3 regions of the Micromonospora sp. CPCC 206171 genome follow, and region 2 is predicted to be linked to each of the others. Evidence: riboswitches for the same ligand, from Rfam matches in the RefSeq annotation. Region 2 holds a riboswitch; each other region holds the start of a gene.
What was found. Region 2 has a riboswitch for cobalamin ahead of V6U89_RS19525 (CbtB domain-containing protein). Riboswitches for the same ligand answer to the same signal wherever they lie in the genome.
Positions count from the first base shown of each region.

Region 1: another riboswitch for cobalamin. It lies ahead of bluB (5,6-dimethylbenzimidazole synthase); the one in region 2 lies ahead of V6U89_RS19525 (CbtB domain-containing protein).
Region 3: another riboswitch for cobalamin. It lies ahead of V6U89_RS17820 (ribonucleoside-diphosphate reductase subunit alpha); the one in region 2 lies ahead of V6U89_RS19525 (CbtB domain-containing protein).

Region 1 covers NZ_JBAKHT010000014.1:109,844-114,385, reverse strand. The annotation lists gene V6U89_RS17810 (DNA glycosylase AlkZ-like family protein) at 1-1,055, shown strand, start outside; gene bluB (5,6-dimethylbenzimidazole synthase) at 1,107-1,733, opposite strand; cobalamin riboswitch at 1,769-1,966, opposite strand; gene V6U89_RS17800 (hypothetical protein) at 2,090-2,563, shown strand; gene V6U89_RS17795 (crotonase/enoyl-CoA hydratase family protein) at 2,622-3,383, shown strand; gene V6U89_RS17790 (dihydrolipoyl dehydrogenase family protein) at 3,376-4,542, opposite strand, start outside.
Region 2 covers NZ_JBAKHT010000017.1:21,889-26,430, reverse strand. The annotation lists gene metH (methionine synthase) at 1-1,403, shown strand, start outside; gene V6U89_RS19535 (histidine phosphatase family protein) at 1,715-2,314, opposite strand; gene V6U89_RS19530 (CbtA family protein) at 2,311-3,063, opposite strand; gene V6U89_RS19525 (CbtB domain-containing protein) at 3,093-3,230, opposite strand; cobalamin riboswitch at 3,330-3,478, opposite strand; gene V6U89_RS19520 (hypothetical protein) at 3,861-4,542, opposite strand, start outside.
Region 3 covers NZ_JBAKHT010000014.1:115,297-119,838, forward strand. The annotation lists gene V6U89_RS17815 (ribonucleotide-diphosphate reductase subunit beta) at 1-114, opposite strand, end outside; gene V6U89_RS17820 (ribonucleoside-diphosphate reductase subunit alpha) at 117-2,477, opposite strand; cobalamin riboswitch at 2,632-2,775, opposite strand; gene V6U89_RS17825 (glycoside hydrolase family 19 protein) at 3,126-4,220, shown strand; gene V6U89_RS17830 (Rieske 2Fe-2S domain-containing protein) at 4,378-4,542, shown strand, end outside.

The DNA of each region.
Region 1 (4,542 bases), on a different contig from region 2:
ACCGGCTCGATCTCCTCGACGCCCGGCGGATCGCGGTGCGCGCCCAACTGCTGGACGCGCACCGCCCGCCGGACCTGCTGACCGTGGTCACCAGGTTGACGTTCCTGCAACTGGATCCGACGGCCGCCGTGGCGCCCAGCGCCGATCTCGTCGCGTGGACGCGGCTGGGCGCCGGGTACCGGCCGGAGGACCTGCGACAGGCGGTGGAGCGGGACCGCACCCTGTTCGAGCACAAGGCCATGGTGTGGCCGACGGCGGACCTGGGGCTGCACCTCGCCGAGATGGCGGCGTGGCCGCCGGAGGGTTCGCGCAAGCACGCCTGGCTGGCGGCGAACGCCACCTTCCACCGGTTCGTGCTCGACCTGCTGCGCGACTCCGGGCCGCTGCTCTCGCGGGAGGTGCCGGACCGCAGCGAGGTGCCGTGGCCGTCGACCGGTTGGACGAACAACCGCAACGTCACCCAGCTGCTGGAGATCCTCGCCGCCCGGGGCGAGATCGCCGTCTTCGACCGGGTCGGCCGGCAACGCCGGTGGGACCTGGCCGAGCGGGTCTACCCGGCCGGCACGACGGCCCTTCCGGCGGACGAGGCCCGGCGGACGCGCGACGCACGGCGGTTGCGTTCGCTGGGCATCGCCCGGGCGGCGGTCGTCGGGGAGGCCGGTGAACCGGCGCAGGTCGAGGGCACCGCCGGCGGGTGGCGGGTCGACCCGGCGGCCCTCGGTCAGCCGTTCGCCGGCCGTACCGCGCTGCTGTCGCCGTTCGACCGGCTGATCCACGACCGGAAGCGGACCCGGGAGCTCTTCGACTTCGAGTACGTCCTGGAGATGTACCTGCCGAAGGCGAAGCGCCGCTGGGGCTACTTCGCACTGCCCGTGCTGCACCACGACCGCCTCGTCGGCAAGGTGGACGCCACGGCCGACCACCGCGCCGGAATCCTGCGGGTGCACGCGATCCACCAGGACGTCCCGTTCGACCCCGACGTCACCGCGGCGGTGGACGCCGAGCTGGCGGCGCTGGCGGACTGGCTCGGCCTGGCCGCGGTCAGCGTGGCGTGAAGAGTTGTCGTCGCTGGGACGACGACAACTCTTCACACAGTTCGCGACGGGTCAGCGACCGCCCACCCAGCGATCGGTGTGCAGGGCCTCGGCCAGCGGGCGCTTCTGCCGCCAGCCGTGCCGGGCCAGGTCGGGCACCTGCTCCAGGTGCGTCACCGGCCCCACGCAGAGCCAGGCCACCGGCCGGATGCCGGCGGGAATGCCCAGCAGGTCGGCCAGGAACGGCTCCCGGTAGAAGGAGACCCACCCGACGCCGAGACCCTCGGCGGTGGCGGCCAGCCAGAGGTTCTGGATGGCCAGGCAGACCGAGTAGAGGCCGGCGTCGGCGATGGCGTGCCGGCCCAGCACGGCCGGGCCGCCCCGCGACGGGTCGTAGGTCACCACGATCGACATGGTCGACTCCAACACGCCGTCGATCTTGATGCGGGCGAACCGTGCCGCCGCCTCGCCGGAGAGGGTGGCCGCGAAGGTGTCCCGTTCCGTCCGGACGTGCTCGTGGAAGCGGCGGCGCAGCCCGGCGTCCCGGACCAGGACGAAGTCCCACGGCTGCGAGTAGCCGACGCTGGGCGCCGCGTGCGCGGCGTCGAGGACGCGGTGCAGGGTGTCGTCCGGCACCGGCGCCCCGGTGAACTCGGCCCGGACGTCACGGCGACGGTGGATGGCGGTGTAGAGGTCCACGGCAGGCTCCCGCTGCGCAAGCCCACCCCGGACGGGTGGGCGGTCGACGCGAGGCCGGTCTTCGGACTCCCGGATCGACGCCTGGCCGCCCGCCTTCCCAGCCGTACGGCCAGTGGCTGCGCTCTCGCGCGTGGACGGTGGCTCCCCGGTCACCGCGGCGGGCCCGTGCCGGACTCGCACCGGCTTCCCGATTCTCCCCGCGCACGCGGGGCACCTCGCATGATCGTTGCCGTCGGCGATGCTACCGGCCCGGCACGGCGGAACGGGCATGCGCACCCGGGTTGCCGCGCCCTAGAGGGACGGGCTCCCGGGTCGATCCGACCGCCGGGAAGACACACCACCACGGGGGAACCACCATGACGAACCGCCCTGCCCGCGTCGTCCGTACCGTGCTGAGCCTGGTCGTCGCCGCCGGAGTCGCGGCCGGCTGCCAGCCGGCGGAACAGGAGAAGACTCCGGCCGCCGCCTCGTCGGCGACCGGCGCGCCCAGCCCGACGGTCGACGTCGCCGCGAACAGCAAGCAGGTCTGCGACGCGGCGCTCGCGGTGGCCAAGGAGCACTTCGTCGGGATGGCCGACGACGCCATCGCGGCCATCGACAAGCCGGTCAGCGCCAAGGAGGCCGGCGAGAAGGTCCGCGCCCACTACACGGCGATGGCGGAAGGGCTGCGCAAGGAGGCCGCCCGCGCCGCCGACCCGCAGGTGCGCACGGCGGTGGAGAACCTGGCCGGCGCGATCGAGAAGCGGCTGACCGGCCCGAACGCCACCAAGGTCGAGGCGCCGGACCTGGAACCGACCCTGAAGGCGCTCGACACCACCTGCAGCCACTGACCCATCGGGCGCCGGCACGCCCTGGCGCGCCGGCGCCGCCGGGCGGCATGCTGTGCCGATGGCCGTACACGTCACGCACGACGGACCGGTGACCACGGTGATCCTCGACCGGGCGGCGTCGCGCAACGCCGTCGACGGTCCCACCGCGCGGGCGCTCGCCGACGCGTTCCGCGCCTTCGAGGCAGATCCGGAGGCCCGGGTCGCGGTGCTCTGGGGCGCCGGCGGCACGTTCTGCTCCGGCGCCGATCTCAAGGCGATCGGTACGCCCAGCGGCAACCGGGTCGAGCCGGACGGCGACGGTCCAATGGGTCCGACCCGGATGTCGCTGTCCAAGCCGGTCGTCGCCGCGATCTCCGGGTACGCCGTGGCGGGCGGCCTGGAACTGGCGCTCTGGTGCGACCTGCGGGTCGCCGAGTCCGACGCGGTGCTCGGGGTGTTCTGCCGGCGCTGGGGCGTACCGCTGATCGACGGCGGGACGGTCCGGCTGCCGAGGTTGATCGGGGAGAGCCGGGCGATGGACCTGATCCTCACCGGCCGCCCGGTGCCCGCCGAGGAGGCGTACGCGATGGGGTTGGTCAACCGGTTGGTCGCGCCGGGTGAGGCGCGGGCGGAGGCCGAGCGGTTGGCCGCCGAGATCGCCCGCCATCCCCAGACCTGCCTGCGCAACGACCGCGCGTCGGTGCTCGCCACCGCCGGCCTGGCCGAGCCGGAGGCGCTCGCCACCGAGTTGGCGTACGGCGTGCGGTCGCTGGACACGGACGCGGTGGCCGGCGCGGCTCGGTTCGCCGCCGGCGCCGGCCGCCACGGCACCGTCAGCTGAGGTCGCGCAGGGCGTCCTCGATCGCCCGGTGGAACGTCGGGTACGCGTAGATCATGTGCCGGAGGTGGCTCAACGGCACCGCCGCGTGCACCGCCACCACCAGCGCCGACAGCACCTCGCCGCCGGCCGGGCCGACCGAGGTCGCGCCGACCAGCACGCCCTGGTCGGCGTCCGCGACGAGCTTGATGAAGCCCTCGTTGCCGGCCTTGTGGATCCAACCCCGGGCGGACGACGACAGCTGGGCGAAGCCGACCTGCACGTTGATGCCGCGCTGGCGGGCCTGGTGCTCGGTGAGCCCGACCGCACCGACCTCCGGATCGGTGAAGGTGACCCGGGGCAGCGCCCGGTAGTCGGCGCGGGGCAGGGTACCGGCGGCACCGCTCGGGCCCGTCGCGGTCATCGCGCCGCCGACCGCGCTGGCCGCGCCCATCGCACCGCCCACCACGCTGGCCGTCCCGCTCGGGTCGGGGCCGCCGGCGGCGTGCCGGGTGCGGTCCAGCACGTCGGCGATGACGATCGCCGCCTGGTACATCGCGATGTGGGTGAAGGCTCCCTCACCGGTGACGTCGCCGACCGCCCAGACACCGTCGGTCACCCGCATCTGCCCGTCGACCGGCAGGTAGCGCTGCCCGGGGTCGACGCCGATCGTGTCCAGGCCCAGCTCCTCCAGGTGCGCCCGGCGCCCGGTGACCACCAGCAGCCGCTCCGCGTGGAACGCGTCGTCGCCGCCGTGCACGGTGAAGGTGGCACCGTCGTGGCTGACCCGATCCGCCTTGACGCCGGTGTGGATCTCCACCCCGTCGGCGCGCAGCGCCTTCTCGGCCACCTCGGAGGACTCGGGCTCCTCGACCGCGAGTACCCGGTCCGCCGCCTCGACCACCGTCACCCGTACGCCGAACCGGGCGAACACCTGCGCCAGCTCCAGCCCGATCGCGCCGCCGCCGAGGACCAGCAGCGATTCGGGCAGCTCCTCGGCCTCGATCGCCTGGTGGTTCGTCCAGTACGGCGTGTCGGCCAGCCCGTCGATCGGCGGTACGGACGGCCGGGTGCCGGTGCCGAGCACGATCCCGTGGCGGGCCTGGACGACCTGGTCGCCGACGCGTACCCGGCCGGGGCCGTCGAGCCGGGCGCTGCCGCGCAGGAACCGCCCACCCCGGCC
Region 2 (4,542 bases):
CGGTGGCCTACCTGGAGCCGCACATGGAGACGGCCGAGGACGGCGGCAAGGGCCGCATCGTGCTCGCCACCGTCCGGGGCGACGTCCACGACATCGGCAAGAACCTGGTCGACATCATCCTGTCCAACAACGGCTACGAGGTCGTCAACATCGGCATCAAGCAGCCGATCAGCGCGATCCTGGACGCCGCCGAGGAGCACCGGGCAGACGCGATCGGGATGTCCGGCCTGCTGGTCAAGAGCACCGTCATCATGAAGGAGAACCTGGCCGAGATGGCCTCCCGAGGGGTGGCCGAACGCTGGCCGGTGCTGCTCGGCGGGGCCGCGCTCACCCGCGCGTACGTCGAGGACGACCTGCGGTCGATGTTCCCCGGCCAGGTCCACTACGCCCGCGACGCCTTCGAGGGGCTGTCCCTGATGGACCGGGTGATGACCGCCAAGCGCGGTGGCGCGCCGGTCGTCGACCCGGAGCGGGAGGCTGCCCTGGCCGCCCGGCGGGCCCGCCGGGAGCGGCAGCGCACCATGGTCACCGAGGCGCTGCCCGAGCTGCACGACGCCTCGGTCCGCTCCGACGTGGCCACCGACGTGGAGGTGCCCACCCCGCCGTTCTTCGGCACCCGGGTGGTCAAGGGGGTGCCGCTGGCCGACTACGCGGCGCTGCTCGACGAGCGGGCCACCTTCCTCGGGCAGTGGGGGCTGCGCGGCGCCCGGGGTGGGCAGGGCCCGTCGTACGAGGAGCTGGTGGAGACCGAGGGCCGGCCCCGGCTGCGCTACTGGCTGGACCGGCTGATCGCCGACAAGGTCCTCGAGGCGGCCGTGGTGTACGGCTACTTCCCCGCGTACGCCGAGGGCAACGACCTGGTGGTGCTCGACGAGAACGGCAGCGTCGAGCGGGCCCGGTTCTCCTTCCCCCGACAGCGGCAGGAGCGCCGGCTCTGCCTGGCCGACTTCTTCCGCCCGAAGGGCGACCAGCTGGACGTGGTGGCGTTGCAGCTGGTCACCGTCGGGCAGCCGATCAGCGAGTACACCGCGAAGATGTTCGCCGGCAACGAGTACCGCGACTACCTGGAGGTGCACGGGCTGTCCGTGCAGCTCACCGAGGCGCTCGCCGAGTACTGGCACCGGCGGGTGCGCGCGGAGCTGACCCTGCCCGGTGGCCGTACCGTCGCCGACGACGACCCGGCGGACCTGGCCGGCCTGCTGCGCACCGATTACCGGGGCTGCCGGTACGCGTTCGGCTACCCGGCCTGCCCGGACCTGGAGGACCGGGCGAAGATCGTGGAGCTGCTGGGCGCGGAGCGGATCGGGGTGCAGCTGTCCGAGGAGTTCCAGCTGGTGCCGGAGCAGGCGACGGACGCGATCGTGGTGCACCACCCGGAGGCGAACTACTTCAACGCCAAGTGATCGCCGCAGGTGTCCTGACCTGCGGCGGCCGGGGTTGTCAGGTGGAGATCGGCTTGACCGTGTTCCGCACCACGGAGCACAACGACACCGGCCCGAGCTGGGGCGGAACCGCGTTCCCCGCCCTCAGCGATCTGCCCGCCCTGCTGCGCGAGCCGTCCCGGGGTGAGGGAGCCCGTCCGGGGCTCACACGGGGGACAAGACAGCGTGAAACGTCGGTACCAGGCCACCAACGCCGTGGATCAGATCCGGGGCGTGGCCAGGCTGCCGGCGAGGTTGCCGCAGGTCACGGGAGGGCCGATCCAGGTTCCGCTTCAACGTCCGATGGCATTCATTGGTCCTGCCGTCTTCACGTGAACTCTCCATCCGCGGTTGCCTGCTCCTAGGTGCAGGATCGATAGCGGTGCGACGTCGAGTTGCCAGAAGGCTGTCGGCGGTGCCTGCAGGACGTTGATCACCGCGGCGCGGACCACTGCCGCGTGAGTGATCGCGGTGATTCGCTCGCATCGGGCGGTCTGTGCGTGAAGCCAGTGGCCGACGCGGTCGATGAACGCGGTGAGGTTTTCTCCCCCGTGTGGTGCGGCATCAGGGTCGGTGAGCCATTCCTGCAGGTCGTTCGGGTGTGCCGCGGCGACCTCGTCGAGCGTGCGACCGGTCCAGTCTCCGTAGTCGCAATCGGCGATCGCGGTTTCGATCGTCGGTCTCAGCCCCCATGCCATCGCGGTTTGGACAGCCGCCGCAGCGGGACTGCTCACGCAGCGGCTCTCGCCCTTGTGGGCGGGGGATTGGTTGGCCAGGGCGAGGGCGGCACGTCGGCCGCCCTCGTCCAGGTCCACGTTTCCGCCGCCGAAGGTGACCAGTCGTAGGGCACGGGTGGGCGCGTGGGCGACCAGCTGAAGCCTGGTCGTGGTCACGATCGGGCAGGAACGATCGTCTCAGGTGTGGGCTCGCTGCCGGTGGGCTTCTTGTGACTACCCTGCAGCAGCGCGGCGAAGGCAAGCCCGATGCCAGCCCACATCACCAGCTGGGTGCCAAGGGAGGCGAGACGGAAGTTCCACAGCAGTCCCGCCGGGAAGTCCGCGGGCACCTCGTTGAACGATGGCAGCATCAGGTAGCCGACCGTCACCGTGGCCAGGAAGCCAGCGAGAGCGGCGGCACAGCGTACCCATTGTGGTGTCCCGGCCCGCATGGATCGGTAGGCGAGGGCGCCGGCCCACACGGCGACCAGGCCGAGGATCACCATTGCCAGGTAGCTGCCGGTGCGCTGGTTGATCGTGTCGGGGTTACCAACCGCAGGTGGGTTGGCCGGATATTTGCCGAACGGCACGATCACAGCACCGAGCAGGGCCGCACCGGCCAGAGCGAGGGCGGCGTGGGCGTCGTGGCGGATCCGCAGCCGTCGCCGTAGCAGTGCGTACGCGATGGACAACAGGCCGCCCATGGCGACGCCGAACAATCCGGTGGCGAGGAACAGTCCAGCGCGTTGGCCTTCGCGGCTGACCAACTCGTCGGCGTGGTGGTCGTCGCCGGTCACCGGATCGGCGTGAACAGCCTGTTCCTCGATTGCGATCGCCGCCTCGACGCGGGGTTCACCGGCGACATAGGCGAAGGCCCCGGCGAGCAGGCCGGCGACCAACCCGGCAAGGAGACCACGCAGCAGCACAGCTGTGAAGGTAGGCATCGCGGCGGCGCTCAGTGGCACGGGACGCCGAGCAGGTGCCGGCCGTCGTGCATCAGTTCGTGCAGGTACATGCCGCTGCGCGAAACGGCCCCCTGGTCGAAGGCCACGAGGTACGTCAGGAGCAGCAGGACGGCGACGATGGTCAGCACCGCCCACACCATCCGGGGGGAGACGGCAGGATGAGTCAGCGGGCGAGCCGGAGTAGCACTGGACATGACGAGTCGACCTCCTGGGGATGGCGCGTCCCCTACGAAAGGACTGCGACGAAGGAGTGTCCTGACTCGCGACCTCGTCTCCATCATCGAAAGGAAGGCCGCTCACAGTGGCGCGACCGCACCGGATTCCCACCGGTTTCCCTCGCGACGCCGCAGATGGCGTCATGACCGTACCGACGCGATGCCGACCGGTCAACAAATACTTGGCAGGCGCAGCGGGCAAACTGCGGCGGGGGCGATGCACCAGGAAGGCAGCGTGAGTCTCGATGCAGGCCCGTTCCGCTTCTCGCCGATGACAGGTCCGTCCTGGCTGTTGAAGAATCGGCGGATGGGAGCGGCATCACTCCTGCGCTGATGCTGGCCACGATCGAGTATCTCGAGGGCACAGCTCGTCCGTGCCCAAGGAGTCGGCGTCTGCCGGAGAAAACCATCCCAAGAGTTGCCACGCTTGATCCGGACGATATCGCGGGCCGCTGTCCCGTCTTTCGCGCTCGGCCTCATCGTCCAGGCGCTGTGCGGCGCGGAGGAGTTCCCGCCCGAGCGGCAGATCCGCATCCTGGACGGCTACTCGTTGATTGCGACGGTTGATGCCGCACTCGACGGCGTCGGCTCGCCCATGGCCGGGGCGCGCCGGGGCAACAGGCGGGCGGCGGTGGCGCCGAGCAGCGCCAGGAGATACGTCGCGCCACACGCCGCGCTGGCCGGCACGGCGAGCTGCGCGGCCTCGTCGACCAGGTTCGCCTCGCCGAGGCTCTGGATGACGGCGAACAGGCCGCAGGCCAGGAGGATGACCTGTGCCATGACGATGTGGAACCACGCGCGCCGGATCGGCTCCCGGTCCACCAGCCCGGTGTACAGGACTGCGCAGACCGCCGCGGCGACGCCCCACGCCGTACCGGTCACGACCCGCGCCGCCGGGGTGTCGGGTAGGTCCATCAGGCCGGCGATGAGCAGCGCCAGCGGCATCCGGAACGACAGGCCGGACAGGAACGACTCTTCCAGGTCGGCCGGGCGCCGGCCGGCCGACGGCTCCGTCGCCCGCTTGAACGCGCCGACGAGCGAGAGCCCGACGCTGATTCCCGTGCCGACCAGCGCGCTCAGCAGGCTGGACAGGAGGATGGCGCGAGCGTTCAGGTCGGCGAGACCGAATGCCAGGACGAGCAGTTTGACCGCGACAACCACGACGTACACGATCGGCAGGCCGACCACGAAGGCGAGGATCGCCGTGAAGGTGGCCCCGCCGGTG
Region 3 (4,542 bases), on a different contig from region 2:
CAGGTCCACCTCCTCCACCGTCCAGGTGTTGCGGATGGCGGCCCGGAACCGCTCGTAGAAGTCCGGGTAGCGCATCGGTCGCAGGGTCAGGTCCATGCCGGGGTCGAGCAGCATCGTCACTGGCACGCCTCGCAGATCTCGGGGTTCTCCAGCGAGCAGGCGACCGCGTCGCTCTCGCCGACGGACAGGGTGAGCAGGGCCGGTGCCGCCGGTCGCGGCGAGGGCACCGGGGCGGCGGCCGGCGCGGTGGCGACCGTGGTCTGCGCGATCCGGGTCGCCGGCCGGGACCGCAGGTAGTAGGTGGTCTTCAGCCCGGCCCGCCAGGCGTAGGCGTACATCGAGGAGAGCCGGCCGATGGTCGGGCTGGCCTGGAACAGGTTGAGCGACTGCGACTGGTCCACGTACGGGGCGCGGGCGGCGGCCAGGTCGATCAGCGCCTTCTGCGGCAGCTCCCAGGCGGTGCGGTGCAGCGCCTTCAGCTCCGCCGGCAGGTCCAGCTCCTGCACCGAGCCGTCCGCCCGCTTGATCGCGTCCCGGGTCTGCGGGGTCCACCGGCCCAGCCGCTTCAGGTCGGCGACCAGATGCCGGTTGACCTGGAGGAACTCCCCGGAGAGGGTTTCCCGCTTGAAGACGTTGGAGACCAGCGGCTCGACGCACTCGGCGCAGCCGGCGATCGAGGCGATGGTGGCCGTCGGCGCGATCGCCACCAGCAGCGAGTTGCGCAGCCCGTGTCGGGCCACCTTCTCCCGCAGCGCCGCCCACGCCTCCGGCCGGGTGGGCCGGGCGTCCGGCCAGTGGTCCGGGTGCAGCACCCCGCCGGCCGCCCGGGTCAGCGGGTACGCCGGGTGCGCGCCGCGCTCCGCCGCCAGGTCGGCAGAGGCGTCGTACGCGGCCAGGGCGATCTCCTCGGCGATCCGGGTGGACAGCGCCAGCGCCGCCGGCGAGTCGAACGGCAGGCGCAGCGCGGCGAAGACGTCGGCCAGCCCCATCACGCCCAGCCCCAGCGGCCGCCACCGCCGGTGCGCGGTGGCCGCCTGCTCGGTGGGGAACCAGTTCCGGTCGATCGCCCGGTCCAACGCCCCGACCGCCAGCCGGACCGTCGTGGCGAGCCTGGCGAAGTCCACGACACCGTCGACGAGGTGGGCGGCCAGGTTGACCGAGCCGAGCGTGCAGACGGCCGTCTCGTCGTCGCTGGTCACCTCCAGGATCTCGGTGCACAGGTTGGAGTGGTGCACCACGCCGCCGCCCGCGCCGACCTGGTTGCAGGTGCGGTTCGCCGCGTCCTTGAAGGTCATCCAGCCGTTGCCGGTCTGCGCCAGGGTGCGCATCATCCGGCCGTACAGCGTGCGGGCCGGCAGCGTCCGCACCGCCTTGCCGGCCGCCTCCGCCGCCCGGTACGCGGCGTCGAACTCCGCGCCCCACAGGTCGGCCAGCTCCGGCACCTCCTTCGGGTCGAACAGCGACCAGTCGGCGTCCGCCTCGACCCGGCGCATGAACTCGTCCGGCACCCAGTTGGCCAGGTTCAGGTTGTGCGTACGCCGGGCCTCGTCGCCGGTGTTGTCCTTCAGCTCCAGGAACTCCTCGATGTCGGCGTGCCAGGTGTCCAGGTAGACGCAGGCCGCGCCCTTGCGCCGGCCGCCCTGGTTGACCGCCGCGACGCTGGCGTCGAGGGTGCGCAGCCAGGGCACGATGCCGTTGGAGCGGCCGTTGGTGCCCCGGATCAGCGACCCCCGCGAGCGCACCCGGGACCACGAGATGCCGATCCCACCGGCGAACTTGGACAGCTTCGCCACCTGGGTGTAGCGCTCGTAGATCGAGTCCAGCTGGTCCCGAGGCGAGTCGACCAGGAAGCAGGAGGAGAGCTGCTGGTGCCGGGCGCCGGCGTTGAACAGCGTCGGCGAGCTGGGCAGGTAGGCCAGCCGGGACATCAGCCGGTACAGCTCGCCGGCCTGCTCCACGGTGTCGGACAGGCCGGTGGCCACCCGCAGCCAGAAGTGCTGCGGCCGTTCCAGCACCGCCCGGCTGCGCGGATGACGCAGCAGATAGCGGTCGTGCAGGGTGCGCAGTCCGAAGTACTCGAAGACGTCGTCGCCGGCGTGGTCGACCAGGGCGTCGAGGGCGGCCGCGTGCGTCGCGACGAAGCCGGCGAAGCCCGCGTCCAGCAACCCTTCGGCGTACGCGGCGGCGACGCTGTCGCTGAAGCTGTCGATGCCCTGGCCGGTGGTCTCGTCGGCGATCCGCCCGGCGAGCAGGCGGGCGGCCAGCCGGGCGTACCCGGGCTCCTCGGCGCTGAGCCCGGCCGCCGCCGCGATGGCCAGCCCGGTCAGCTCGTCGGTGTCCGCGCCGGCGGTGCGCCCCGAGGAGACCAGGGCGAGAATCCGCTCCGGGTCGGTGTCGGGCAGGTCGTGGTGGTGTCGGTGCAGCAGGTCCCGCAGTGCCCCGACCGGGGGTGGGGCGATGGTGGATGACGCCGTCACGTGCTCTCCTGGGTGGTCGGTGTGGACCGCGGGAGGGCACGACGGCACGCCGGATCGCCGCCGGTCGGTGTGCCGGCGATGCTCCGTACGGCTCGACGGCCCTCCCACGAGGCCCCGAGGTGGTCCGCGCGCCCGGTGGGCACGCCCTGCTGGCAGGTCTTCGGACTCGCGGGCAGACGCGTCCGGCGCGTTCGCCTACTGGCCGTCGCTTCCCGGGCCCCGTCGGGCCCAGTGCTCGTGACGGCGGTCGTTCCCGCTCACCGCTGCGGGGCAGTCCCGGATTCGCACCGGGTTCCCTGTTCGGCGCGACGCCTGGCGGACGTCGACGCCTGGCGGACCCTCGGGGGGTCACACCAGCAGTGAAAGTGATCCTAGATGTAGTGGGTGGCAAAAAGCCAACACACCATATGGTGTGGGCGTGTCGCGCCGGCGAGAAATTCCGAGCCACGTACAACCTGGACGGTGGCCGACCCCGTCAGCGCGGTGGATGGTCACGGACGGACATGACGGCTGTCGGCCGCCGCCACCCAGGCAAGGGGATTGAATATAGAACTTTGTTTACAGTAAGGTCTCGCCTGCGGTATATCCAAGGGACTCGATGCTCTGCTTCCGTCGTGTCCACGACCCTGCCGAAAGGTGGCCCCCACCATGTTCAGAAGACGCCTGATGGCAATCATCGCGACGGTCGGCGTGGCCGTCGCGGGTGCCGCTGCGGCGCTGCTGCCGACCACGCCGTCGGCTGCGGCCGAAGCCTGCGCGGCGCCGTACAACAACAGTGCGGTCTACACCGCTTCCATGCGCGTCTCGCACCAGGGCCGGAACTGGACCGCGAAGTGGTGGACGCAGTACGAGACGCCCAGCACCGGTGGCTCCGGAGTGTGGCAGGACAACGGTCCCTGCGGTGCAGGCGGTGGTGGCGGAGGCGGCGGCACCTGCAACTACCCGAACTGGACGGCGGGCACCTTCTACCCGGCCGGCTCGATCGTGCGCTACACCAACGGCAACCACTACCGGGCGAAGCACGAGAATCCCGGGTACGACCCGGTCATCAGCACCTGGTACTGGGAGCCGTACACCTGCTCCGGCGGGGGCGGCACCACTCCGCCTCCGGGTGGCGGCACCAACGGGTTCCCGGTCAGCGAGGCGCAGTACAACCAGATGTTCCCGCTGCGCATCCCGTTCTACTCGTACGCCGGGCTGATCGACGCGGCCCGCAAGTATCCGGCGTTCACCGGCACCGGCGATGCCACCGCGCGCAAGCGTGAGGCGGCGGCGTTTCTTGCCAACATCGACCATGAGTCGGGCCAGCTGCGCTACGTCGAGGAGCAGAACCAGGCGAACTGGCCGCTGTACTGCGACCGCTCCCAGCCCTACGGCTGCCCGGCGGGCCAGTCGGCCTACCACGGTCGGGGCCCGATCCAGCTGAGCTGGAACTTCAACTACAAGGCCGCCGGTGACGCGCTGGGGATCGACCTGCTGAACAACCCGGACCGGGTCAAGAACGAGTCGTCGGTGGCGTGGCAGACCGGCGTCTGGTATTGGATGACCCAGAACGGTCCGAACAGCCAGCCCGCGCACTCGGCGATTCTCGGCTCACAGGGCTTCGGCGGCACCATCCGCAGCATCAACGGCGCCCTGGAGTGCGACGGCCGCAACCCGGCCACCGTGCAGAACCGGGTCACCACCTACCAGCGGTTCGCGCAGATCCTGGGCGTGGACCCGGGCGTCAATCTGTACTGCTGACATCCAGCGGGGGTGCGGCCCTGGGCCGTACCCCCGCTGTGGCCACCTCCACCCCGAGGTCGACGACTGGCGCTGAGTGGACCGGGCGGCGGAATTCGTCCCCGTCGCCCGGTTTGCGCCCGCATCTGCCGGGAAGTCGGGGAACGTGCGAGCGCTGATGAACAAGATCGAGCAGAACGCCGCGCTGGACCCGGTCGGCGACCGGCTCCAGCGGGCCGTCCAGTCGACCCTGCGCGGGCAGCGGGTCCGTGACCTGCTGCACGGCGTCTGGCTGGGCCATCCGCTGCACCCGGCGATGGTGCAGGTGCCGGTGGGCGCCTGG